Regions from separate parts of the Nonomuraea recticatena genome, predicted to be linked through region 1. Evidence: riboswitches for the same ligand, from Rfam matches in the RefSeq annotation. Region 1 holds a riboswitch; the other holds the start of a gene.

Region 1 (5,302 bases):
CATGTTGACGTACTCGCCGGTCGCGGCGTTGAGGCCCTCACCCGGAGTCAGGTTGCGGACCTTCTCCACCACGACGCCGCCCTCGAGGCCGGCGTTGATCGCGATCTGCTTCAGCGGCTCCTCAAGAGCCTTGCGCACGATCGCCGCACCGGTGGCCTCGTCGCCCGACAGCTCGAGCTTGTCGAACGCCTTGGTGCCGGCCTGCAGCAGCGCCACGCCACCGCCGGGGACGATGCCCTCCTCGACGGCCGCCTTCGCGTTGCGAACGGCGTCCTCGATGCGGTGCTTGCGCTCCTTGAGCTCGACCTCGGTCGCGGCACCCGCCTTGATGACGGCGACGCCACCGGCGAGCTTGGCCAGGCGCTCCTGGAGCTTCTCGCGGTCGTAGTCGGAGTCGGTGCGCTCGATCTCGGCACGGATCTCGTTGACCCGGCCCGCGATCTGCTCGGCGTCACCGGCGCCGTCGACGATGGTGGTCTCGTCCTTGGTGACGACGACCTTGCGCGCGCGGCCCAGCAGGTCGAGGGTGGCGGACTCGAGCTTGAGACCGACCTCCTCGGCGATGACCTGACCACCGGTCAGGGTCGCGATGTCACCCAGCATGGCCTTGCGACGGTCACCGAAGCCCGGAGCCTTGACGGCCACGGAGCGGAACAGGCCGCGGATCTTGTTGACGACCAGGGTGGCCAGAGCCTCGCCCTCGACGTCCTCAGCGATGATCAGCAGCGGCTTGCCGGCCTGCACGACCTTGTCGAGCAGGGGCAGCAGGTCCTTGTTGGCCGAGACCTTGGAGTTGACGATGAGGATGTAGGGGTCCTCAAGGACAGCTTCCATACGCTCGGGGTCGGTCACGAAGTAACCGGAGTTGTAACCCTTGTCGAAGCGCATGCCCTCGGTGAGCTCGAGCTCGAGGCCGAAAGCGTTGCTCTCCTCGACGGTGATGACGCCTTCCTTGCCAACCTTGTCCATCGCCTCGGCGATGAGGTTGCCGATCTCGACGTCACCGGCGGAGATGGAGGCCGTCGAAGCGATCTGCTCCTTGGTCTCCACGTCCTTGGCCAGCTTGGAGAGCTCCTCGCTGACGCGCTCGACAGCCGCCTCGATGCCCTTCTTCAGGGACATCGGGTTGGCGCCGGCGGCGACGTTGCGGAGGCCCTCACGGACCAGCGCCTGGGCGAGCACGGTGGCGGTGGTGGTGCCGTCACCCGCGACGTCGTCCGTCTTCTTGGCGACTTCCTTGACCAGCTCAGCGCCGATCTTCTCCCACGGGTCCTCGAGCTCGATCTCCTTGGCGATGGATACACCATCGTTGGTGATCGTGGGAGCGCCCCACTTCTTTTCCAGCACGACGTTACGGCCCTTGGGGCCGAGGGTCACCTTGACGGCGTCGGCGAGCTGGTTCATACCGCGCTCGAGACCGCGCCGGGCGTCCTCGTCAAACGCGATCATCTTGGCTGCCATAAGGCTAGACCTCCCAGATGCAGGGTGGCTTTCAGCGGACCGAGCCGACGCCCGCGACGGCATGGGTCCGACTCCATTCGGCGGACCCCATCGTCTCGATCCCGGTGTCTGGCACTCTCACAACGAGAGTGCCAACGAACTGTTTAGCACTCTACCCTGTCGAGTGCAAGCCAGCGACACACATGCCCAGGTCATGCCCCAGACTATGGCCACAGGCCCGACCGGCTGACGCGGATCGGGCCTGCTGAGTCGACGTACAGGACGTGGCAGATCCGCACGGACTGCGTTGCCGTGTGAGCTGCCCGCGCATACCGGCGACGTGGGGCGTCAGACCGCCCTGACCGCCTCCGCCTGGGGACCCTTCTGGCCCTGGGTGATCTCGAACTCGACGCGCTGGCCCTGTTCGAGCGACCGGTAGCCATCCATCATGATCGCTGAGTAATGGACGAACACATCTTTACCACCGTCTACCGCGATGAAGCCGTAGCCCTTGTCCGCGTTGAACCACTTGACGGTGCCCTGCGCCACTTCCGACTCCTCTTACTGGGCTCCGGACCTCGCCCATTCCACTCGCGAGATCCGCGACCGGCATGACTTATGGGGAAATCAGCCGGACGATCGCCCTCGACCATACCTGTGCAAACCCGTAGGACAACAGAGTCAATCGAGCGGGCATTCTTCCCGTCACGAAAAAGGTAGTTAAACATTCCACTTTCGTGACGGCCTGAACACCAAAAACGCCCGCGAGGGGCATAACCCCCCACGGGCGTCGTCGGCAAGGAAAGCGTCAGCCGCCGGCCACGGCCGGGATGATGGAGATCTGCGCTCCCGCCGGAGTGGCGCTGTCGAGTCCGCCTACAAAACGGACGTCCTCTTCTCCCACATAAACGTTAACAAAACGGCGAATCTTGCCCGATTCATCCAAAATTCGCGCACCGATACCGGGATAGTCGGCATCGAGCTTCTGCAGCACCTCACGAAGAGTGTCGCCCTCGCCACTCACCTCCGCGTTACCGCCGGTGTACGTGCGCAGAATGGTGGGAATCCGCACCGAAACGCTCATGACTTGTACCTTTCCTTTCAGACAGCCGCGCGGAACGCGTCGAGGGACGGCCGGATCACAGCCGTGGGAGCGGCGTCGTCCGCGATGGCGTCGAGCGTCTTGAGCCCGTCGCCGGTGTTGAGGACCACGGTCGTGAGCGACGGGTCGAGCCGCCCGCTCTCGACGAGCTTCTTCAGCACACCGACCGTCACCCCGCCCGCGGTCTCCGCGAAGATGCCCTCGGTCGAGGCGAGCAGCTTGATCGCCGACACCACCTCGGTGTCGGTGACGTCCTCCACCGCCCCGCCCGTACGGCGGGCGATGTCGAGCACGTAGGGCCCGTCGGCGGGGTTGCCGATGGCCAGCGACTTGGCGATGGTGTTCGGCTTGACCGGCTGGACCACGTCGTGCCCCGCCTTGAAGGCCGTGGAGACCGGCGAGCACCCCGCCGCCTGCGCCGCGAAGATCTTGTAGGGCTTGTCCTCGACGAGCCCGAGCGAGATCAGCTCCTTGAAGCCCTTGTCGATCTTCGTGAGCTGCGAGCCGGAGGCCACCGGGATGATGATCTGGTCGGGCAGCTCCCAGCCGAGCTGCTCGGCGATCTCGTAGGCCAGCGTCTTCGACCCCTCGGCGTAGTAAGGCCGCAGGTTGACGTTGACGAACCCCCACTTGTCGCCGAGCGGGTCGCCGATGAGCTCGGAGCAGAAGCGGTTGACCTCGTCGTAGGTGCCGTCGATGCCGATCAGCTTGCCGCCGAAGACCCTGGCCATGGCGATCTTCGCCTGCTCGAGGTCGGCGGGGATGAACACGCACGCGTCGAGCCCCGCGCGGGCCGCCGCTGCGGTCACCGCTCCGGCCAGGTTGCCGGTGGAGGAGCACGAAAGGGTGTGGAAGCCGAAGTTGCGCGCCGCCTCGACGGCGATGGCCACCACCCTGTCCTTGAAGGAGTGGGTGGGGTTGCCCGAGTCGTCCTTGACGTGCAGGTCGCGCAGGCCGAGGACCTTGCCCAGGTTGTCGGCCTTGACAAGCTTCGTCCAGCCAGGGTTCATGTTCTGCTTGGAGGTCACGTCCGTGGGGACGGGCAGCAGCGAGCGGTAACGCCAGATGTTCGCGGGACCCGCCGCGATGTCCTCACGGGTGACGGATCCGAAGGAGTAGGCCACTTCGAGTGGCCCGAAACACTCCAGGCAGGCGAAGCTCGGGCCCAGGTCGTAGCGGGTGCCGCACTCGCGGCAGGACAGAGCGACGGCAGGACCGAAATCAAGCGACATGAAGCGAGGCCTTCCCTCATCTTCGTCTGCGACCACCTTGGCCACAGACCGGAATTGGCACCTGTCCCGGCCGGCCTCGTCACTTCACGAGTTCAGTCCGGGAGGGTTGCCGGGGCTTCGCAGGGCCGGTCCCTCCACCCCTCTGGATGAGCAATATTCAGTTATGGCAATCACCATACCCGGCCACGCTCGCGACACGGGCTACCGTCTCGCTAGCTGAGACGATAAGTATCACCGAGCGCGGCCTGCACGTACTTGCGCGCCTGGTGGATGCGCGACTTGGCGGTGCCGAGCGGGATGCCGAGCTGCTCGGCGACCTCGTTGTAGTCGAGCTGGACGATGTCGCGCAGCACCAGCGCCTGGGCCAGGTCGGGCTTGTCGGCCTCCAGCGCCTCCATGGCGTCGAGCAGGTCGAGCCGCGAACCGGCGATGACGCTGACCCGCCGTACGTCGGGCTTCTGGACGGGCAGCTCCTCCGAGGTCTGCTCGGCGGCCCTGCGCTTCAGCGACCGGTAGGTGGTGCGCGCGCAGTTGGCGGTGACGATGTGCAGCCAGGTGCTGAACCTGGCCCTGCCCTCGAAGCGGCCGATGTTGCGGGCCACCGCGAGCAGGGTGTCCTGGCACGCCTCCTCGGCGTCCTGGTGGTAGGGGAGGATGCGCGCGCAGTGGCGCAGCACGTCGGGCTCGATGCGCTTCAGGAGCTCGCCAAGCGCGCGATGGTCGCCGCCCGCCGCGGAGCGGGCCAGTTCCTCGGTTAGCTCATCTAGGGCCATAGCGAGATCCTATGGTCGGGCGTCATGGTTGTTCACATGAACAGCGTCCTGGTGGCCTCCAACAGGGGTCCGGTCTCCTTCACTGTCTCCGACGGCGGCGAGCTGACCATGAAACGCGGCGGGGGAGGCCTGGTCTCAGGGCTCTCAGGGGTGGCCAGAGAGGAAGGCGTGCTCTGGGTCTGCGCCGCGCTGTCCGACGGCGACCGCAGTGCCGTACGGCTGGCTCCCGGTGGCCGCCTCGACCACGCCGGCTACGACACCGGCAAGTTGCGCATGCTGGACATCCCGCCCGCCACCTTCCACCGCGCCTACAACGCGGTGGCCAACTCCACGCTCTGGTTCGTCAACCACCTCCTCTACGACATCCCGAACGCGCCCCACTTCGGCTCCAGGTTCGAGAAGGAGTGGGAGTCCTACCGCGACTACAACGGCGCCTTCGCGCTGGCGCTGGCGGAGGAGGCCGGCCACGGCGCCAGGGTGATGGTGCAGGACTACCATCTGACGCTCACTCCCGCGATGCTCCGTGCCGAGCGTCCCGACCTGCGTATCGCGCACTTCAGCCACACCCCGTGGGCGCCTCCCGAGTACTTCTCCCTGCTGCCCGACGAGGTCGCGAGAGAGGTGCTCGAGGGCATCCTGGGCGCCGACCACGCCGGGTTCCTGACCGAGCGATGGGCCCGCGCGTTCATGGACTGCTGCGAGAGCCTGCTGAACGCCAAGGTCTCCGGCAGGACGGTCTCCCACGAGGGGCGCAT
Region 2 (5,302 bases), on a different contig from region 1:
GGCAGCGGCTCGGCCACCTCCGCGATGAGGTCGCCGCCGCCCTTCTCGACGAAGTCGTCGACAAGGCCCTCGACGATCGCGCGGACCCTCGGGCGCATCGACTCGACCATGCGGGGGGTGAACGCCTTGGAGACCAGGCGGCGCAGGCGGGTGTGGACGGGCGGCTCGACGTCGAGCATGCCCGCCCTGATCACCCGCCAGAAGGGCTCCTGGAAGTCCGGCTCGGGCTCGCGCCCGAACTCCTCGTGCGTGGCCAGGTGCAGGTAGGACCTGCCGAGCCTGCGGTCGCGCAGCAGCGCGTTGACGTCGGCGTGCCTGGCGATCAGCCACTGACCCGTGGGCTCGAAGAAGCTGACCGGCGCCTCGCGCCTCAGCTCGTCATAAACCGCGTACGGCGAGGCCACGAAATCCGGATTCCAAGGATCAAAGCGCACTAGTTCATACTAGATTCCGCCTTCGCGTGCCTGCTCCGCATCCTGATGTTGAGCAGCTCCACGACCACCGAGAAGGCCATCGCGAAGTAGATGTAGCCCTTCGGGATGTGCTGGTCGAAGCCCTCGGCCAGGAGCACCACCCCGATCAGCACCAGGAACGACAGCGCGAGCATCTTGATGCTCGGGTGCTTGTCGACGAACCTGCTGATCGGCCCCGACGCGAACAGCATGACCAGCACGGCGACGATGACCGCGGCGACCATGACGCCGAGCTCGTCGACCATGCCGACCGCGGTGATGACCGAGTCGAGCGAGAACACGATGTCGAGCACCATGATCTGCAGGATCACCGAGGTGAAGGAGGTGGCCTTGCGCTCCTTGCCGTCCTGGCCCTTCAGCTCCATGCTCTCGCCGATCTCCAGCACGCTCTTGGCCAGCAGGAACAGGCCGCCAAGGATGAGGATCAGATCTCGGCCCGAGATCTCCTGACCCAGGACCTCGAAGAGCGGTTCGGTCAGCCGGACCACCCATGCCAGGGCGAGCAGGAGCAGGAGCCTGGTGACGAGGGCGGCGCCGAGACCGATCACCCTTGCCCTGTCACGCTGTTCGGGCGGGAGCTTGCCCGCCAGGATCGAGATGAAGATGATGTTGTCTATGCCCAGCACGATCTCGAGGGCGACCAGGGTGAAGAACCCGATCCAGATCTGAGGGTCTGCCACCCAGTCCAACATCACATACCTCCTTGGTTAGTCGTCCCCAACCCCAACGAGCCGATCACGGCAAAAGTTCGTGGCCTCTCCGAACACCCCGGCCCGCCGACCGGCCCTCGATGGCGCGGGCTTGCGGAATGGGGTCACGTGTCGGTTATAGTTCCGGCGTAGGTCATGAGTGCCAGCGCTTAGCCCCGGCTTGCTGGCCGGCAACCCTCGCGTCCGCGGCGGGGTGCCCCGGGTGAAGACCTGGTCCGTCACGAGGTGTGGCGGGCAAGCGCGGGCTCCGAGGTGCCACAGCCGGGGGTCCGGTGACCCCAGGAGGGCTGTGCCATGTCCGTAGCGACGATCTCCCACCCCGTTCAGGTCAAGGTGCTCGGCGAGGACCTCGAGGTTCCCGTCAAGGGCGGCCGTCTGGTCTCCTATGCCAACCTCGACTACGCCGCCAGCGCCCCGTGTCTCGAGCCGGTCAGCGCGGCCGTCGCCGCCGCGCTCCCGGCCTACTCCAGCGTGCACCGCGGCGCGGGCTACGCCTCCCAGCTCACCACCGCCCGCTACGAGCAGGCGCGCCACACCGTGCGCGCCTTCGTCGGCGCCCGCACCGACGACGCGGTCATCTTCACCCGCAACACGACCGACGCCACGAACCTGCTGGCCAGGTGCCTGCCCGAGGGCACGACCGCCGTGGTCTTCGACACCGAGCACCACGCCTCCCTCCTTCCCTGGCCGCAGGCCGTACGGCTGGCGCCGCCCGCCTTCCCCGGCGAGGCCGTACGGCAGGCCGACGAGGCCCTCGCCGCGATCGAGGGTCCCAAGCTGCTCGTGGTCACCGCCGCCTCCAACGTGACGGGCGAGCTGTGGCCGATCGCCGCGCTCGCGCACATCGCGCACAGGCACGGCGCCCGCATCCTGGTCGACGCGGCCCAGCTGGTCCCGCACCGCAGACTCAACCTGACCGCGCTGGACCTCGACTACGTGGCCTTCTCCGGTCACAAGCTCTACGCTCCCTTCGGCGCGGGCGTGCTGGTCGGACGGCGGGACTGGCTGTCCGAGGGCGAGCCGTACCTCAAGGGCGGCGGCGCGGTGAAGGCGGTCGCCGACGCCGTCGAGTGGCACGAGGACCCCGAGCCCAGGCACGAGGCGGGAACCCCGAACGTGCTCGGCGCCATCGCGCTGGCCGCCGCGTGCGACGCGCTCACCGCCACCGGCTGGACCGCGCTGGTCCGCGAGGAGGAGCGGCTCGTCTCCAGGCTGCGCGAGGGCCTGGCCGCGATCGAGGGCGTGCACGAGCTGTCGCTGTGGGGCCCCGACCACCCCAGGGTCGGCATCGTGTCGTTCGTCGTCGACGGCTACACCGCGCGCGAGGTCGCCGAAGCGCTCTCCGGCGAGTACGGCATCGGCGTGCGTGACGGCAAGTTCTGCGCGCACCCCTTCGTCCGCCACCTGCTCGGGGCCACCGAGCACGACGGTGGCTGCGAGGACGGCACGACCTCGGCCGTCAGGGCCTCCATCGGCATCGGCAGCAACGAGGAGCACATCGACCGCCTCATCGGCGCGCTACGCGACCTGGCCGCGCGGCGCTAGGGGCTCGACAGCTCGCGGTGGTGCGACACGCCGTCCACGTCGATGGGCGCGCGGGCCGCGGCGTTGGCCTCGGCCCTGCGCTGGGCCCGTCTGGCGAGAGCGGCCTTGCGGATGCCGTCGACGCCGAAGCGCCCTCCGCCCACCGCGGCGAGCACCAGGCACGCGGCACCAAGGGCGCCGACCAGCTCCCAGCCTCCGTCGCCGACGAAGACCCCGTTGGGCGCGTGAACGAACAGGAACGCCCCCGCCATCGCCGCCACCAGGGCCAGCGCAGCGACCGGCACGAACAGGCCGATGATCAGCAGGGCTCCGCCCACCAGCTCGGCCGTCATCGTGAAGCCCGCGGCCAGCCCCGGTTGCGGCACCCCCATCTTGGTGAACATCTGCGTGACGGAGTCGATGCCGGTCTGCCACTTCTGCCAGCCGTGCGAGACGAAGACGAGACCGATCGCCACCCGTGTCACCAACGCCGCCAGATCGAACAAGACTCTTTTCATGCCCTTCTATCTCCCCTGGCTCACCAGCGGAAATGCGCAAACAGACCATTCCTTGACTGGATCACCCTCACCGCCAGTGGCAGCATGGCGGTTATGGAAGAACGCGTGGTCGGAATCGGGGCAGGCGCCAAGGAGCTGGCCACGGAGGACATGATCCTCAACATCGGGCCGCAGCACCCCTCGACGCACGGTGTCCTGCGACTTCGCCTGACGCTCGACGGCGAGCGCATCGCCACCGCCGAGCCGATCATCGGCTACATGCACAGGGGCGCGGAGAAGCTGTTCGAGGTCCGCGACTACCGCCAGATCATCATGCTGGCCAACAGGCACGACTGGCTGTCGGGCTTCGCCAACGAGCTCGGCGTGGTGATCGCCGCCGAGCGGATGCTCGGCATGGAGGTGCCCGCCAGGGCGGTGTGGACGCGCACGCTGCTCGCCGAGCTCAACAGGGCCCTGTCGCACCTGATGTTCCTCGGCTCCTACCCGCTCGAGCTGGGCGCGATCACTCCGATCTTCTACGCCTTCAACGAGCGCGAGCGCATCCAGGCCGTCATGGAGGAGATCTCCGGCGGACGGATGCACTACATGTTCAACCGCGTCGGCGGGCTCAAGGAGGAGTTGCCCGCGGGCTGGCTCGACCGTGTCAGCGCCACCGTCTCCGCCACCAGGGCCAAGGTGCCCGACATCGAGAACCTCATTCTCGGCAACGAGATCTTCCTGGCCCGCACCCGTGGCGTCGGCGTCCTCGACCGCGAAACGATCATGCAGTACGGCGTGAGCGGCCCGATCGCCAGGGCGTCGGGGGTCGACCTCGACCTGCGGCGCGACCAGCCGTACCTGGCCTACGAGGAGCTGCCCGTCAAGGTCGTCACCAGGACCGCCAGCGACTGCCACGCCCGCTTCGAGGTGCTGCTCGAACAGCTCAAGGTCTCCCTCGACCTGGCCGACGCCTGCGTCGAGCGGCTGCGCTCGCTGCCCCCTGGCCCGATCAACCAGCGCCTGCCCAAGGTGCTGAAGGTTCCGGAGGGCCACACCTACGCCTGGACGGAGAACCCGCTGGGCATCAACGGCTACTACCTGGTCTCCAGGGGCGACAAGACACCGTGGCGGATGAAGCTGCGCTCGGCCTCCTACAGCAACGTGCAGGTGCTGCGCGAGATGCTGCCTGGCCACCTGGTCGCCGACATGGTCGCGATCCTCGGCTCGATGTTCTTCGTGGTGGGTGACATCGACAAGTGAGGGACAAATACGTCGACTGGCTGCGCGCGCTCAGCCTGATCACCGTCGTGGTGTGGCACTGGGCGTTCACCATCCTCCGGTGGTCGCCCGAAGGGCCCTCCCCCACCAGTCCGCTGGGCTTCACCTCAGGGCTGTGGATCCTCACCTGGCTCTTCCAGGTGCTGCCGCTGTTCTTCTACGTCGGCGGCTACGTCCACCTGCTGTCGTGGAACAGGGCGTGCGAACGCGGCACCGGCATCGGGGCCTTCGTGTGGCGGCGCATCAAGGCGCTGGCCATCCCCGGCCTGACGCTGACGGGCATCTGGATGGGCATCGGCGCCGTCGTGACCATGCTGTTCGACATCCCCTGGATGTGGCGCGTGGTGCTGCTCGTGCTCAGTCCCCTGTGGTTCCTCATCGTCTACCTGGTGCTGATCGCGCTCCTGCCCGTGGCGCTGTGGCTGCACCGCCGCTACGACGTGCTCGCGCTCATCTGGCTGGGCGGCGCCGCGCTGGTCGTCGACGTCATCAGGCTGCGCTACGGCGTCGACTGGGTCGGCTGGCTCAACATGATCCTCGTCTGGGGCCTGGCCCACCAGGCGGGCTTCTTCTACGAGCGCGTGGTCGTCCTGCCCCGCCGCTACGACGTGGCCATCCTCTGGACGGGGCTGTTCGGCCTGTTCGGGCTGGTCTACTCGGGCCTGTACCCGGGCTCGATGGTCGGCGTGCCGGGCGACAAGCTGTCGAACATGGCGCCGCCCACCTTCGTCATCGTCTGCCTGCTCATCTTCCAGATCGGCCTGGTCGAGGTACTGCGGCCGACCATGGAGCGGGTGCTCGAAGGGCCCCGCTGGAAGCG

What was found. A riboswitch is a leader RNA that binds a small molecule or an ion and turns the genes downstream of it on or off. The one in region 1 is predicted to bind S-adenosylmethionine.
Region 2: it holds a riboswitch for S-adenosylmethionine, as region 1 does, so the genes downstream of both, ABFX50_RS19535 (aminotransferase class V-fold PLP-dependent enzyme) here and thrC (threonine synthase) in region 1, are expected to answer to the same signal.

What each region holds. Positions count from the first base shown of each region.
Region 1 is NZ_BAAATE010000036.1:31,163-36,464, reverse strand. It holds gene groL (chaperonin GroEL) at 1-1,461, opposite strand, end outside; gene ABFX50_RS42080 (cold-shock protein) at 1,789-1,989, opposite strand; gene ABFX50_RS42075 (MoaD/ThiS family protein) at 2,249-2,524, opposite strand; gene thrC (threonine synthase) at 2,542-3,774, opposite strand; SAM riboswitch class I at 3,788-3,927, opposite strand; gene ABFX50_RS42065 (RNA polymerase sigma factor) at 3,987-4,547, opposite strand; gene ABFX50_RS42060 (alpha,alpha-trehalose-phosphate synthase (UDP-forming)) at 4,584-5,302, shown strand, end outside.
Region 2 is NZ_BAAATE010000009.1:95,463-100,764, reverse strand. It holds gene ABFX50_RS19545 (cytochrome P450) at 1-434, opposite strand, end outside; gene ABFX50_RS19540 (TerC family protein) at 434-1,165, opposite strand; SAM riboswitch class IV at 1,315-1,430, shown strand; gene ABFX50_RS19535 (aminotransferase class V-fold PLP-dependent enzyme) at 1,478-2,728, shown strand; gene ABFX50_RS19530 (DoxX family protein) at 2,725-3,225, opposite strand; gene ABFX50_RS19525 (NADH-quinone oxidoreductase subunit D) at 3,319-4,464, shown strand; gene ABFX50_RS19520 (acyltransferase family protein) at 4,461-5,302, shown strand, end outside.